3 regions of the Microbacterium sp. 2216-1 genome follow, and region 1 is predicted to be linked to each of the others. Evidence: predicted binding sites of a transcription regulator. Region 1 holds the regulator's gene; each other region holds the start of a gene.

Region 1 (4,773 bases):
AAATCGTTCATGGCTTCCTTGTGGAGGGTAGGGCGGCCCGGTCGGGCACGAGAGACGAGAGTAGTCTTCGGCGACGAAGTCCTCAAACCCTGTGCGGGGTCAGAGGGATTCGACCCAGTTGCGCAGGAGTCGGATGCCGGCTTCGCCGGACTTCTCGGGGTGGAACTGCGTGGCCGAGAGCGGCCCGTTCTCGACGGCGGCGATGAACCGCTCGCCGTGCGTCGCCCAGGTCACCGCGGGCTGCGGGAAGGGCGGAATGACGTCGAGTTCCCACGACTTGGCGGCGAAGGAGTGCACGAAGTAGAACCGTTCGTGCTCGATGCCGCGGAACAGCACCGACCCCTCGCCAGGCTCGACGGTGTTCCAGCCCATGTGGGGCAGTACCGGGGCGTCCAGTTCGGTGACCGCCCCCGGCCACTCCCCCAGCCCCGCGGAGTCCTGGCCGCGTTCGACCCCATGCTCGAACATGATCTGCATGCCGACGCAGATGCCGAGCACGGCGCGACCGCCCGCCAGGCGGCGATCGATGATCTCGTCACCGCCGTGCGCGATCAGGGCGTCGCGCACCGCGGCGAATGCACCGACGCCGGGCACGACGAGCCCGTCGGCGGCCAGGGCGCGGGCGCGGTCGCGGGTCAGCTCGACATCGGCTCCGGCGGCGGCCAGCGCCTTGACCGCAGAGTGGACGTTGCCCGACTCGTAGTCGAAGACCGCGACGTGGGGCCCGGTCACAGCGCACCCTTGGTGGACGGGATGCCCTCGACGAGCGGGTCGATTGACTTCGCCTGACGGAAGGCCCGGGCGAACGCCTTGAACTCGGCCTCGGCGATGTGGTGTGGATCGCGCCCGCCGAGCACGCGCACGTGCACGGTCAGTCCCGCATTGAGCGTGATCGCTTCGAACACGTGACGCACGAGAGAACCGGTGAAGTGGCCACCGATCAGATGGAACTCAAAGCCCGCGGGCTCGCCGTCGTGCACGAGAAACGGCCGTCCCGAGATGTCGACCACGGCCTGAGCGAGTGCTTCGTCGAGCGGCACGAGTGCGTCGCCGTAGCGCGAGATACCGGCCTTGTCACCGAGGGCCTCACGGAGCGCCTGGCCGAGCACGATCGAGATGTCCTCGACCGTGTGGTGTGCATCGATGTGCGTGTCGCCGGTGGCGCGGACCGTGAGGTCGGTGAGCGAGTGCTTCGCGAACGCGGTGAGCATGTGGTCGAAGAACGGTACGGAGGTGGCGATGTCGCTGCGGCCTGTGCCGTCGAGGTTGACCTCGACCTCGACGGTCGATTCGGAGGTGCTGCGGGTGCGCTTCGCCGTGCGTGCGGACGATGCGGTGCGGGGGGCGCTCATGAGGGAGATCCTATCGACGCGAGTGCTTCCAGAAAGGCGGTGGTCTCGGCCTCGGTGCCCGCCGAAACGCGCAGGTGACCGGGGATGCCCACGTCGCGGATCAGGACACCGCGATCGTAGAGGGCGCGCCACAACGCGGGCGGGTCGGTGACACCGCCGAACAGGACGAAGTTCGACCAGGATTCGTGCGGCTGGTAGCCGAGGGCTTCGAGGGTGGCCGAGATACGGTCACGCTGTTCAACGATCTCGTCGACCATGCGCAGCATGGTGGCGGAGTTGCGCAGCGCGGCGATCGCGGCGGCCTGAGTGATCGCGCTCAGGTGATACGGCAGACGCACCAGTCGGAGAGCGTCGATGAACGCGGGGTCGGCGGCCAGGTAGCCCACACGCGCACCGGCGAAGGCGAACGCCTTGCTCATAGTGCGCGAGATCGCCAGGCGAGGCCGCCCATGCAACAGGGTGAGCGCCGAGACCGAGTCGTGCGGCGCGAACTCGAAGTAGGCCTCGTCGACCACGACCACACCCCGTGCGGCCTCGTAGACGGCCTCAATGACGTCGAGTCCCATGGGCGTGCCGGTGGGGTTGTTGGGAGCGCACAGCAGTACGACGTCGGGATCAGCCTCGGCGACCTGTGCTGCGGCACTCTCGGGCGTCAGCGCGTAGTCGTCGTCGCGCGCACCGGCAACCCACCGCGCGCCGGTTCCCTGCGCCAGAAGCGGGTACATCGAGTAGGTGGGAGCGAATCCGAACACTGTGCGGCCCGGACCGCTGAAGGCCTGCAGGATGTGCTGGAGCACCTCGTTGGAGCCATTGCCCGCCCAGATCTGATCGGCGGTGAGTCCGTGGCCGAGGTACTCGGCGAAGCCTTCACGGAGTGCGGTGAACTCACGATCCGGATAGCGGTTGACCTCACGCAGTGCACGCGCGATTTCGTCGAGGATGTCGTCGGCGACCTCATCGGGCACCGGATGGGTGTTCTCGTTGACGTTCAGCGCGATCGGCAGCGGTGCCTGAGGTGCGCCATAGGGGGTGAGTCCGCGGAGGTCGTCGCGGAGGGGTAGCTCGTCAAGAGAGGTCACTGTTCCATCGTAGATCTCGCGCCCGCCGACGACGCCTTCGTGACGACCGCGCACGCGCGCATCCGGGGCTCAGTCGGTGTACACGGTGCTCAGTCGGTGTAAACAGTGGGGATCGCGATCTCGGCGCCGACCTGGATCATGCCGGAGCGCAGGTTGTTCAACCGCTTGATGTCTTCGATGACCACGCGCGGGTCGGCACCCGGCGCGACCTCGTCCGCGATCGACCACAGCGTGTCACCGGGCATCACGGCGACCGTTTCGAACGTCACCGGCTCTGCCAGGTCACCGGAGGCGAGTGCGGAACCGCCGGCGAGAGCCGACAGGATGACGCCGACGACAACCGGGAGCGCAGCCAGCATGACGACCACTCGGCGGCCGCGAGCGGTGATCCGCAGGCGCGTCGCCGAAACCGGGGCCATCGGCGCCTGGATATCGATCGTGCTCATGGGTGGCTCCTCTCCTGTGACACTGCACCCGGCCCGCCAGTCAGCGAGGACATGGTGCAGCTTTCGCATCCGGCACCCGGCCGGGGATGCCGGATGCGAAGCTACGTACCGAAGTTATCTTCGATATCGAACATCTGTCAAGACTTTTTCGAAAACGTCTACGAGGAAGGCGCGACACGCTCGAACAGATCTTCCGTTTCGGGCCGTTTCTCGGATACCGTTTCGATGTGGACAGCCCACCACGGGCCACCGACATTCGAATCGGACGCCCGCGACGCCGCGGAATCCGCACCGGCAGGAACCATGAAGGAGCACCGATGAGCGACAACACCGCCCCCGCAGCCGAGGCTCCGCGCACGCGTCGTCGCAAGAACTTGAGCCCCAAGCAGATGGCGATCCTCGAGGTCATTCAGGATTCGATCGCACGGCACGGTTACCCGCCGAGCATGCGCGAGATCGGTGACGCCGTGGGCCTCAAGTCGCTCTCCAGCGTCACGCATCAGCTCGGCCAGCTCGAGCTCAGCGGCTACCTGCGCCGCGACCCGGGCAAGACCCGCGCGATGGAGGTGCTCATCGACCTGCCGGGCGCGAGCACCGAGAACCCTGCCGACACCGCGCCCGCAGTCGGCGATGCGGCGCTCGTTCCGCTGGTCGGGCAGATCGCCGCCGGAGTGCCGATCACCGCTGATCAGCAGGTCGAGGAGATCTTCCCGCTGCCCCGTCAGCTGGTCGGCAAGGGCGAGCTGTTCATGCTCAAGGTCAACGGCGAGTCGATGATCGACGCCGCGATCTGCGACGGCGACTGGGTGGTCGTGCGCACCCAGAGCTCGGCCGAGAACGGCGAGATCGTGGCTGCCATGATCGACGGCGAGGCGACCGTCAAGACGTTCCGTCAGCGTGACGGACACACCTGGCTGCTGCCCCGCAACTCTGCCTTCGAACCGATCCTCGGCGATGACGCGGTCGTGCTGGGCAAGGTCGTCGCGGTGCTGCGCACGGTCTGAGCCCGCTTCCGAGCGAGCGGCCTCCGACCACGGCGGGTCGGACGGCACCCGGGACTAGGCTCGAGCGCATGACCTCGTCTTTCGGTTCGTGGCCGTCTCCGTTCACCGCTGCTCAGATCGCGCAGGCTGCGCCCCGGATCGACGGCGCTCTCTTCGTCGGCGACGAGATCTGGTGGGGTGAGTCGGTGCCCTCCGAGGGCGGCCGGATCACGGTGCGCAGCTCGACCGGCGCCGAGATCCTGCCCGCGCCGTGGAACGCCCGCTCCCGCGTGCACGAGTACGGTGGCGGTTCGTGGACCGCCGACGACGAGGGAACGCTGTTCTTCGTGGACGGCTCTGACCAGCGGGTGTATCGGATGCCCTCGTCCGGCGATCCCGAGCCGCTCACGGCGCCCGGCGCCGCGTACGGCGGTCTGCGCGCTCAGCAGGGGCGCCTCTTGGCTGTGCGCGAGGACCTGCGCCCGCAGCCGCACCGGCGCGCGATCGTCGAGATTCCGGTGGACGGCTCGGCGGCGGCTGATGACGACGCCGTACGCGTGGTCGTGTCGACTACTGGCTTCGTAGCGCACCCGGCACTGTCGCCGAACGGCTCCCGCATCGCGTGGGTGCAGTGGAGCACAGAGCACATGCCCTGGGAGCTCGCACTGCTGCACGTGGCGCCGGTGAACGTGGCGCCGGTGCACGGCGATGCGATGATGTCGGTGTCGACCCGCGCGGCACTGCAGCCGGAGTGGGTGAGCGATGACGAGCTGCTCTACCTCGATGACCCGTCCGGACGCTGGAACCTGCAGCGCGTGCGGGTCGATGAGACCGCGGCTGCTCCCACGCCGGTGGCGCCCGCCGACGCTGACACCGGCGGCGGACTGTGGGTGCTCGGCAACCGGTGGTACCG
Region 2 (4,773 bases), on a different contig from region 1:
TGTCGGATCCGAGCACGCAGGGGATGACACCGCCGGATGCTGCCATGCGGCGCACGGCGCCGATGCTGACGGCGGTGTCTGAGCCGTCGAGGGTGCCGTAGCCGGTGCCGTCGGTCAGATCGCTGAGGTCGACGCGCACGATCACCGTTGCGCCGGCCAGGGCCGGGGCGTCGTTGTCGCACCCGATGACGTGCGCGCAGAGCGTGGTGAGTGCGTCGGCCTGCAACTGCGGGACGGTGCGGTGATCGGCGTCGGGGGCGTCGGGATCGATGGCGTCTTTGCGGGCGGCGAACTGCGCGGAGACGTATCCGTTGATCGCGGCGCGCAGGGGAGCCGCCGCCTCGAGATCGAAGACACCGTTGAGATGGAATGCGCCGTCGCGTTCGAACATGGTCACCGAACGCTGCGCGCGGATCTCGTCCTCGCGCGGGGCTACACCGTCGGGATCGAGCCAGGCCTCGGCGCGGGCCAGCAGCTTGCGCACGTCGTCTACCGAAAGACCGGAGGCCTTCTCGACCAACTGTTCCTCAGCGGCGGCGAGGTGCTCGGGCGTGACCTTGAAGCGGACCTTGTCGAGCAGCGCGATGATCAAACCCGATGTGCTGGCGCCCAGGGCGCCCGCCCACAGTGCGGACTGCACTGCAGGGTACTTGGCGGGGAGTCGGTCGCCCACCAGGTCTGTGCGCGGCGCGGTCGCTTCTCCGACGCGGACCTGTCGAGAGGCCTCGGCCGTCGAGATGCCCGTCGTGGTGGCGATCATCTGCGTCGCGTTGCGGAATCCCTGCTGCTTCGCCAGCGAGTCGGGCCCCAGGCTCGTCCGAGATTCGGACGCGATGCCCGCCGCGATCTCGGTCTGCAGCGCATCGGTGAGACGGCGCACAGCGCCGAGCGCGTCGTTCGCATCGATCAGCTGCGCGCGGGTGAGGTCGGTCGCGTCGTGCGCACCTGACCAGGCTGCGTGCAGGCGTTCGATCGCCTCACTCAGCGGGGTCAGGTGGTTGGTCATGAGACCAGGCTACGGCGATTCGGATGTGTAGTCAAACATTTGTTCGAGTCTTCTCGGAAGTGTGCCGAGATTCCGGCATCCAACGTTCGAACCATACGTGCACATATTCGCTACTATCTTCGACTATCGCGGAGTTTCGATGTGAGCTCCAGCAGGCTGCGCAGTTCGTCGTCGTCGAGCGCTGCCATCGTCTCGGCGATCGAACGCCCGTGCGTGGTGGCGACCTGCCGGAACGCGCGCGCGCCGGCATCCGTCGCGGTGAGCACTGAGCCGCGGCCGTCGTCGGGGTCGGCGCTCTTCGTGACCAGGCCGCGGTCGACCATCCGGTCGACGAGGCGTGACACGCTGGGCTGGCTGATCAGCATGTTCGTGGTGACGTCGCGCAGGCGCACGGTCATCTGCGGCGCGCGTACGACGGTGAGCAGCACGTCGTACTCGGCCTGGGTGATCGGTGCGTCGTTGAAGTCGGAGCTCATGGCGGTGAAGAGCTCGTGTTGCGCGCGGAACAGGCTTTCCCACGCGCGGAGCGCCAGTTCGCGGTCTGTCATGTCGACAAGCGTAGTGCGGCGCGAAGCGCGGCCGGCGGATGCATGAGGGCCGGCCGGAGAGGCGTCCGGCCGGCCCTTGTCCCTTGCACCAAGAGTGTCCTGCAATCACATGCGGTGGATGCCACAGCAAACATTCACCGTGCGATCACTCTATAACGGCGAGGTAACGAGTGCAACGGTTTGGTCACGGAAATCTGAGGTGTGTCTGTGCCGCATCAACGAGGCCCGGGGCGAGATCCAACACCAGCAACGCGGCGGCGACGTGGGTCGGATTGTCTTCGACCTTGATGATCGACAGTTCGTTGGCCCGTGATACCCGACGCTCCACGGTGTTCCTGTGCAGGTACAGCTGCGCTGCGGCGCGTGTGGTGTTGAAGCCGCACTGCACGTAGGTGAGCATCGCTTCTCGCAGGGTCGCGTCCGCCGTCGCCAGCGGGCCGAGGGCCTTGGTCACGAACCGCTGGGCACCGGCGCGATCCTTCGTGAGGCTGTCGATGAGCTCGACGTCGCTGTACACGGTGAATCGGCGATTCGACTCGAGTCGTGTGAGCATCACGTGGGTGGCAAGAGCGTCCTGATGGCTGGAACGGAACGCCTCGAGGCCTTCGCCCGGTTTGCCGAGAGCAGCGCGGACGACTCCCGCCCCCGATGCCGCCTTCTCGATCTGGTGCCGGTCGGGTGCGTCGGGGCCGGACAGCCAGACCCAGCGTGAGGCCACGCTGGCACGTGCCACGAGCATGGCGCCCGCGCGCGCGACGGTGCGTAGCGCGGCCACCGCCCTGTCGAGGGCGCCGTCGTGATCCGGGGCATCCGTCCACAGGATGACGGCGACGTGCCGGCGCCCTAGTCGGTAGCCCAGTCGTTCCTCAGCGACGCTCTGCGTCATCGGCGCACCGCCGACGATCAGCTGCAGCATGGCGAGCGTCTGGGCGTCTGCATTGCCCATCGACGCCGCAAGGTTGACCTCGCGCAGCACCGCCACCGAGTCGAGCGCGTACTGCATCAGCGAGTGCGCCGACACGTCCAGCACCTCGACGAGCAGAGCAGGATCGGAACAGCGCGCCACGCAGACCTCCAGCCATCGTCGCCATGCGATCGACATCGCTGCCCGCCACCCCGCGACGTAGTCGGGGGTGATGCCCCGTGAGACGAGATCCGCGATGTACGCCTCCGACCTCGGCCCGACATAGGGGTCCACACGACGCCCCGGATGCTGGATGTTCGACGTGAGCCAGTGCACGGTGTCGGCGCGCAGGAGTTCACGATCCTCGGCCAGGAGCGACGCATCCGCGAGCAGCGCCGCATTGCCGTGCGCTTGGGCCATCGCGGTCGATTCGGCGAAGGCATCCGCGAAGCTGTCCGCGTCGGCCAGGAGATGCTCGCAGATCGAACGAAGCATCGCAGCTGCCGCGGGGCTGGGCAGGGTCCACAACTCTTCCATCCCAGCAGTCTGCCCTCGCACCCCGGCGTTTGTCGCCGGTCCTCGCATTCATTCGGCCAAGGCGTGTGCATGTTGCACCTGCATCGCCAGAAGCAGGTGCGTCCTGACGTGGCGACCGGAACAGGTCGCCGATCAGACTTTGGAAAGCAGTCGTCGAGGTACAAGGAGTCAAGGATGACCGACAGGAGTTCTGACGTGGTCGAGGAGTTCGACATCGTCGTCATCGGGGCGGGGATATCGGGAATCGGCGCGGCGACGTACTTCAGCCGAGAGCTCCCCGGAAAGTCGCTGGTCGTACTCGAGAGCCGGGAGAACATCGGCGGAACGTGGGATCTGTTCCGCTACCCGGGCATCCGCTCGGACTCGGATCTGCACACCTTCGGCTACGAGTTCAAGCCGTGGCGTCACGAGAATGCGATCGCCGACGCACCGTTGATCCTGGACTACCTTCACGAGACGGTCGACGAGAACGCGCTCTCACCTTTGATCCGAACGGGGCACCGCGTGCGGAGCGCGGAGTGGTCCTCGGCGGACGCGAGGTGGACACTCACCGTCGCGACGACGGATGCCACCACCGGGGCGACCGTGACGAAGACGATCCGGGCGGGGTGGGTGTTCGCCGCGACCGGCTACTACCGCTACGACGAGGGGTACGCCCCGACCTTCGCCGGGAGCGACGACTTCGAGGGCACCATCGTGCATCCGCAGCACTGGCCGGAAGACCTCGACTACAGCGGCAAGAAGGTCATCGTGATCGGCAGCGGCGCCACCGCCGTGACTGTGGTGCCGGCCATGATGAAGGGGTCCGGAGCCGCCGCGCACGTCACGATGCTGCAGCGCACCCCCACCTACGTCATGCCGCTGCCGCGTGTCGACCGCCTCGCGCTCGCCCTCACGAAGGTGCTCGGCGAGAAGCGCGGGTATGCGGCGACGAGGTTCAAGAACATCTGGCAAGAGCACTTCATGATCGAGGCTCTCCGTCGGTTCCCCCGCGCCGGACGCGCCCTGATACGCCGCAAGAACATCAAGAGCCTCGGCAACGACTTCGATGTCGACACGCACTTCAACCCGCCCTACGACCCCTGGGACCAGCGGTTGTGCGCAGCGCCCGACGGCGACTTCTTCCAGACGCTCAAAGCGGGTGACGCCTCGATCGTCACGGGTGGCATCGCCCGGTTCAGCGAGCGCGGGGTGGTGTTGAACTCGGGCGAAGAGCTCGAGGCCGACATCATCGTGACCGCGACCGGCCTCAACCTTCAGCTCTTCGACGGCATGCCGATCGTCGTCGACGGGCGTCAGATCGACGTCGTCGACACGGTCGCGTATCGCGGAACGCTGCTCAGTGGCATCCCGAACTTCTCGATGGCGATCGGCTACACCACCTCTTCCTGGACTCTCAAGGTGGGCTTGCTCTGCCGCTACGTCATCGATCTCGTGAAGCACATGGACGCGCGCGGGTTCGACACGGTCGTGCCCGTGGCGACCCCGGGCATGGAGACCAAGCCGCTCATGGATCTCCAGTCGGGGTACGCCAAGCGCGGCGAGAGGATGCTGCCACGGCAGGGCAGGGCGAAGCCGTGGCGCACGATGATGTCGTACCCGCAGGATGCCAAGGCGCTGCGCGGTCCGGTCGTCGACGAACACCTCAGGTTCGGGACCAGGACCGGGCCCAGCCCGATCATCGAAGAACGAGTCGCTCATGTGTGAGCTCTCTGCGGCGAGCGTCGACCGGTTCGCCACGGCGCCCTCCGGAACGCGGATCTGCTTCCGCGATGCGG
Region 3 (4,773 bases), on a different contig from region 1:
GAAGTCCTCGTCGGTCTCACCCGGGAAGCCCACGATGATGTCGGTGGTGATGGCTGCATGCGGGATCCGCTCGCGCACCCGATCGAGAATGCCGAGGTACTTCGAGCTGCGGTACGAGCGTCGCATGGACCGCAGGATGCTGTCACTTCCCGACTGCAACGGCATGTGCAATTGCGGCATCACGTTGGGCGTTTCGGCCATTGCGTCGATCACATCGTCGGTGAATGCGGCCGGGTGCGGGCTGGTGAAGCGGATGCGCTCCAGTCCTTCGATCTCGCCCGCGGCGCGCAGCAGCTTGCTGAACGCCTGTCGGTCGCCGAACTCCACACCGTACGAGTTCACGTTCTGCCCCAGCAGCGTGACCTCGATCGCGCCGTCCTCGACGAGCAGACGGATCTCGTTCAGGATGTCACCCGGTCGGCGGTCCTTCTCCTTGCCACGGAGGCTCGGGACGATGCAGAACGTGCAGGTGTTGTTGCAGCCGACCGAGATCGACACCCAGCCGCTGTGCGCCGAGTCGCGCTTGGTGGGCAGCGTCGAGGGGAAGATCTCGAGCGACTCGAGGATCTCGAGCTCGGCCTCGCCGTTGTGACGCGCGCGCTCGAGCAGACCGGGCAGCGATCCCATGTTGTGCGTGCCGAAGACCACGTCGACCCACGGCGCCTTGTCGAGGACGGCCTGCTGGTCCATCTGAGCGAGGCAGCCGCCGACGGCGATCTGCATGCCCTCATGCTTGTCCTTGCGGGACTTCAAGTGACCAAGCGTGCCGTAGAGCTTGCCCGCTGCGTTGTCGCGCACCGCGCAGGTGTTGATGATGACGACGTCGGCGTCCTCACCGGCATCCGAGCGAACATACCCCGCACTCTCCAGGGAACCCGAGAGTCGTTCGGAGTCGTGCACGTTCATCTGGCAACCGAAAGTACGCACCTCGTACGAGCGCCGGCGGCCGTCGGCGCCGACCGCCGCCGCCGAGGGCGCGATGATGGTCGGTTCACTGCGCGGAGTAGTCATGGTGACAGCTATTCTACGAGGCCTCGCGCCTATTGGGATCGGGGCCCGCCGTCTGCCGGCGCGCGCTCACTCCGAGTCCACGAAGCGCACACCCGAGCGGGCACCGCTCGCACCCCTGCCCGCTTCACGGAGCGCAGTACGAGCAGCGTTCATCGCCACCGATCCCCCGTACCCACGACGCGCGAGTTGGCCCAGCAGTCGGCGCAGGGCGGTGTCGGGCTCGAGCCGCGTCATGCCCGGTGCCTTGCTGCGTGCGAACTCCAGAGCCCGTTCGGCATCGTCATCAGGCAACTCCGACAGAGCCTCCTCGGCGATGTCGCGGGGAATCCCCCGCTGCGACAGCACCCGCGCGAGCGCGACCCGTCCCTGCCCTTTACGCTCTGCACCCGAGGTGACCAGTAGCTCGGCGAGTGTTCGATCGTCGATGTATCCGCGATCGCTGAACTCGTCGATGATCTCGTCGATGGTCTCCCGGTCGAGATCGTGCTCGCGCAGAACCGCCCGGGACTCGGCGACCGAGAGCGCCTTGGAGCGCAGCTTGCGTACAAGCGCCTCTTCGGCTCTCTCGCGCAGCTTCACGGACTCATCGTCCATGCTTTCCCGAGCGTCGTCCCGCGCGTCCCGCGCGTGCGCCGCGTTCAGAGCACGCAGCGCGACGGTGCGTTCCGCGTGGTCGAGTGCAGCGGCGGCGCGCGCCGCCGGAGACGTCTCGTCCAGCTGAGGGGCTGCAGGCTCTCGCGCGGGGCGTCCACGCTCGGCCCCGGCGGTGGGCCTGCCGACATCGACAGACCCACCGAAGATCGGGATGACCGGGGCCAGGTGTTCGCGGCCGTCGTCCTGACCAGTGCCGTTCATGATGATTAGGCCGGGCGACGCTCGGCGAGCTCATCGGCGGGCGCTTCAGCCTTGCCTCCGATACCGAGCTTCTGCTTGATCTGCTCTTCGATCGCCAGGGCGATGTCGTCGTTGTTGCGCAAGAAGTTCCGGGCGTTCTCCTTGCCCTGTCCGAGCTGATCCCCGTCGTAGGTGTACCACGATCCGGACTTCTTCACGATACCGTGCTCGACGCCGAAATCGATCAGGCTGCCTTCGCGCGAGATGCCGACGCCGTAGAGGATGTCGAACTCGGCCTGCTTGAACGGCGGCGCCATCTTGTTCTTGACGACCTTCACCCTGGTGCGGTTTCCGACCGCCTCGGTGCCATCCTTCAGTGTCTCGATGCGGCGAATGTCGAGGCGTACCGACGCGTAGAACTTCAGCGCCTTTCCACCCGCGGTGGTCTCGGGAGAGCCGAAGAACACACCGATCTTCTCGCGCAGCTGGTTGATGAAGATCGCGGTGGTCTTCGTCTGGTTCAGCCCACCAGTGAGCTTTCGCAGCGCCTGCGACATCAGTCGAGCCTGCAGACCGACGTGCGAATCACCCATGTCGCCCTTGATCTCAGCCTCGGGCACCAGCGCGGCGACGGAGTCGATCACGACCAGGTCGATGGCTCCGGAGCGGATCAGCATGTCGGCGATCTCGAGCGCTTGCTCACCCGTGTCGGGCTGCGAGACCAGCAGCTGATCGATGTCGACGCCGAGCTTGCGTGCGTACTCGGGGTCGAGCGCGTGCTCAGCGTCAATGAAGGCGGCGATACCACCGGCGCGCTGCGCGTTGGCGATCGCGTGCAGGGTCAACGTGGTCTTACCGGACGATTCCGGACCGTAGATCTCGATGATGCGCCCGCGGGGCAGCCCTCCGATTCCGAGGGCGCTGTCCAGCGCGATGGATCCGGTCGGGATGATCTCGACGGGTGCGCGCTCTTCGCTGCCCAGTCGCATGATCGATCCCTTGCCGAACTGGCGCTCGATGTGCGCGAGAGCGGAATCCAGGGCCTTCTCGCGGTCGTCGGTGGATGGCATGACGTGCTCCTCAGAATCTCGATTGCTGCCGCCTGTAGGCTGTCGCGGCCTCCCCCTCTGGGGCGGCTCTCCGACAAGGCGAGTGGTTCGTAACCACCTCTCACACCGTAGGCGGGGCCACCGACATCGCGTCGGCTATCCCGCGCACTGTGAAAAGAAAGCGCATCGGAACCACTTGTGCAGAACGATACGCCCTCATCGAACAGAGATTCGACGACACGCCGGAAAAGGCGCGGACATCTGTTCAGTGACGGCGTGGTTCGACCCTGCCCACGCCGTAGCGGCGCTCCGGCGGGACATCCGCCTCAGCGCACAGCGCGAGCCAGATCTGCCGAGGCGGAATGCCGGCTTCCAACGCATCATGCGCCGTCATTCCGACATCGCCGAGGAACAGATCGTGGGTCAACGCGTTCGCGCGCGCGCCGAACTCCTCGTCGACCGCGCGCAGGAACTCACTGCGTCGCACGCTTCGCCTCGTCGCTCAGTGCAGCGACAGCTCGGGCTCGACCGATGCCACCAGGTCGTCGGGAACGACGTCGGGGAAGGGGCTGAGTCCCTCGAGGACCGAGATCCGGTCGCCGACTTCGCGCATGATCGTCGAGATGGGCACATCGAGTGCTTCTGCCACCGACGCGAGGATCTCGCTGGATGCCTCTTTCTGGCCCCGCTCCACCTCGCTCAGGTAACCGAGCGCCACGGAGGCCTTGCCTGCGACCTGACGCAGAGTGCGCCCCTTCTGCAGGCGGAAGTCCCGCAGCACTTCGCCGATCTCTTGTCTGACAAGAATCATCGGAACCTCCCCTCCCACACATTCTCTGAATCCGAGTGGATCGCCAGTCTAACGCCACCGGGTACTGCTGAATCTACTGTTTCTGCCTGTGCCTCGGTTGTGAACCTTCGGCTGTGCAACGGATAGTCGCGTCGTGTGTTGCGCACATCACGTGGAACCCCACAACGAGCCGTGCTATTCCCGCACCGCCTCCAGCGCGGCGGCCAGGGCGGCATCCCGAGCCTGAGCACGGATCTGCGACCGATCCCCCGCGAACACGAACGAGCGCACCAGACGAACGACAGGCGTGACGACGCCCACATGCACGGTCCCGACGGGCTGACCGTCGGGCGAGTCGGGGCCCGCGATGCCGGTGGTGCTTACCCCCACCTCAGTGGCTCGTCCGTCGACGGCGACGGCGCGACGCACCCCGTCGGCCATCTGCTCCGCCACCTCGGGGTGCACCGGCCCGTGCTGCTCCAGCAGTTTCGCATCCACCCCGAGAAGCGTCTGCTTGACCGGCGTGGCGTACGCCACGACCGCTCCGTTGAGCACCCCAGATGCTCCGGGCACCGTCACGAGCTCCGCCGAGACGGCGCCGCCGGTCAGCGACTCAGCGACGCCTAGTCGCCATCCGCGCTCTGCCAAGAGAGTCAGCAGCTCGGCGGCGACCGTCATCTCCGGCGGCTTCCTCGCACCTGCGCCACCACGTAGTCGATCCCGCTGGCCACGGTGAGCACCAGGGCCACCACCATCAGCACCTGTGTCACGACGACCCACGGCTCAATGCCGATCACCGTGTGCAACGGCAGCAGCGCCCAACTCAGCGCCACGCCCTGCACCGCGGTCTTGAGCTTGCCCATCCATGCCGCGGCGACGACATGCTCGTGCACGATCACGAATCGGTGAACGGTGATCGCCCATTCCCGGACCAGGATGATGATCACGAGCCACCAGCCCACCTCGCCGAGGATGGCCAGGCCCAGAAATCCTGCGCCGGTGAGCAACTTGTCGGCGATCGGGTCCCACAACTTGCCGAAGTCGCTCACGATGTCGTACTTGCGGGCGAGATAGCCATCGACCCAGTCG

What was found. The regulator LexA, encoded in region 1, represses DNA repair genes until DNA is damaged. The targets are predictions, from matches to a motif close to TCGAACANNTGTTCGA.
Region 2: the regulator LexA is predicted to act here: its motif matches at 1,038-1,053, upstream of ACLD0U_RS01130 (DUF222 domain-containing protein).
Region 3: the regulator LexA is predicted to act here: its motif matches at 3,114-3,129, upstream of recA (recombinase RecA).

What each region holds. Positions count from the first base shown of each region.
Region 1 is NZ_JBKFTM010000004.1:27,681-32,453, forward strand. Features, by position in the region: gene priA (bifunctional 1-(5-phosphoribosyl)-5-((5-phosphoribosylamino)methylideneamino)imidazole-4-carboxamide isomerase/phosphoribosylanthranilate isomerase PriA) at 1-11, opposite strand, end outside; gene hisH (imidazole glycerol phosphate synthase subunit HisH) at 100-732, opposite strand; gene hisB (imidazoleglycerol-phosphate dehydratase HisB) at 729-1,352, opposite strand; gene ACLD0U_RS12040 (histidinol-phosphate transaminase) at 1,349-2,431, opposite strand; gene ACLD0U_RS12045 (LysM peptidoglycan-binding domain-containing protein) at 2,521-2,877, opposite strand; gene lexA (transcriptional repressor LexA) at 3,195-3,881, shown strand; gene ACLD0U_RS12055 (prolyl oligopeptidase family serine peptidase) at 3,950-4,773, shown strand, end outside.
Region 2 is NZ_JBKFTM010000001.1:243,618-248,390, forward strand. Features, by position in the region: gene ACLD0U_RS01130 (DUF222 domain-containing protein) at 1-1,006, opposite strand, end outside; gene ACLD0U_RS01135 (MarR family winged helix-turn-helix transcriptional regulator) at 1,120-1,554, opposite strand; gene ACLD0U_RS01140 (PucR family transcriptional regulator) at 1,739-2,995, opposite strand; gene ACLD0U_RS01145 (flavin-containing monooxygenase) at 3,170-4,702, shown strand; gene ACLD0U_RS01150 (alpha/beta fold hydrolase) at 4,695-4,773, shown strand, end outside.
Region 3 is NZ_JBKFTM010000001.1:1,030,581-1,035,353, reverse strand. Features, by position in the region: gene miaB (tRNA (N6-isopentenyl adenosine(37)-C2)-methylthiotransferase MiaB) at 1-1,011, opposite strand, end outside; gene ACLD0U_RS04720 (regulatory protein RecX) at 1,078-1,866, opposite strand; gene recA (recombinase RecA) at 1,872-2,915, opposite strand; gene ACLD0U_RS04710 (DUF3046 domain-containing protein) at 3,160-3,381, opposite strand; gene ACLD0U_RS04705 (helix-turn-helix domain-containing protein) at 3,397-3,705, opposite strand; gene ACLD0U_RS04700 (CinA family protein) at 3,880-4,362, opposite strand; gene pgsA (CDP-diacylglycerol--glycerol-3-phosphate 3-phosphatidyltransferase) at 4,359-4,773, opposite strand, start outside.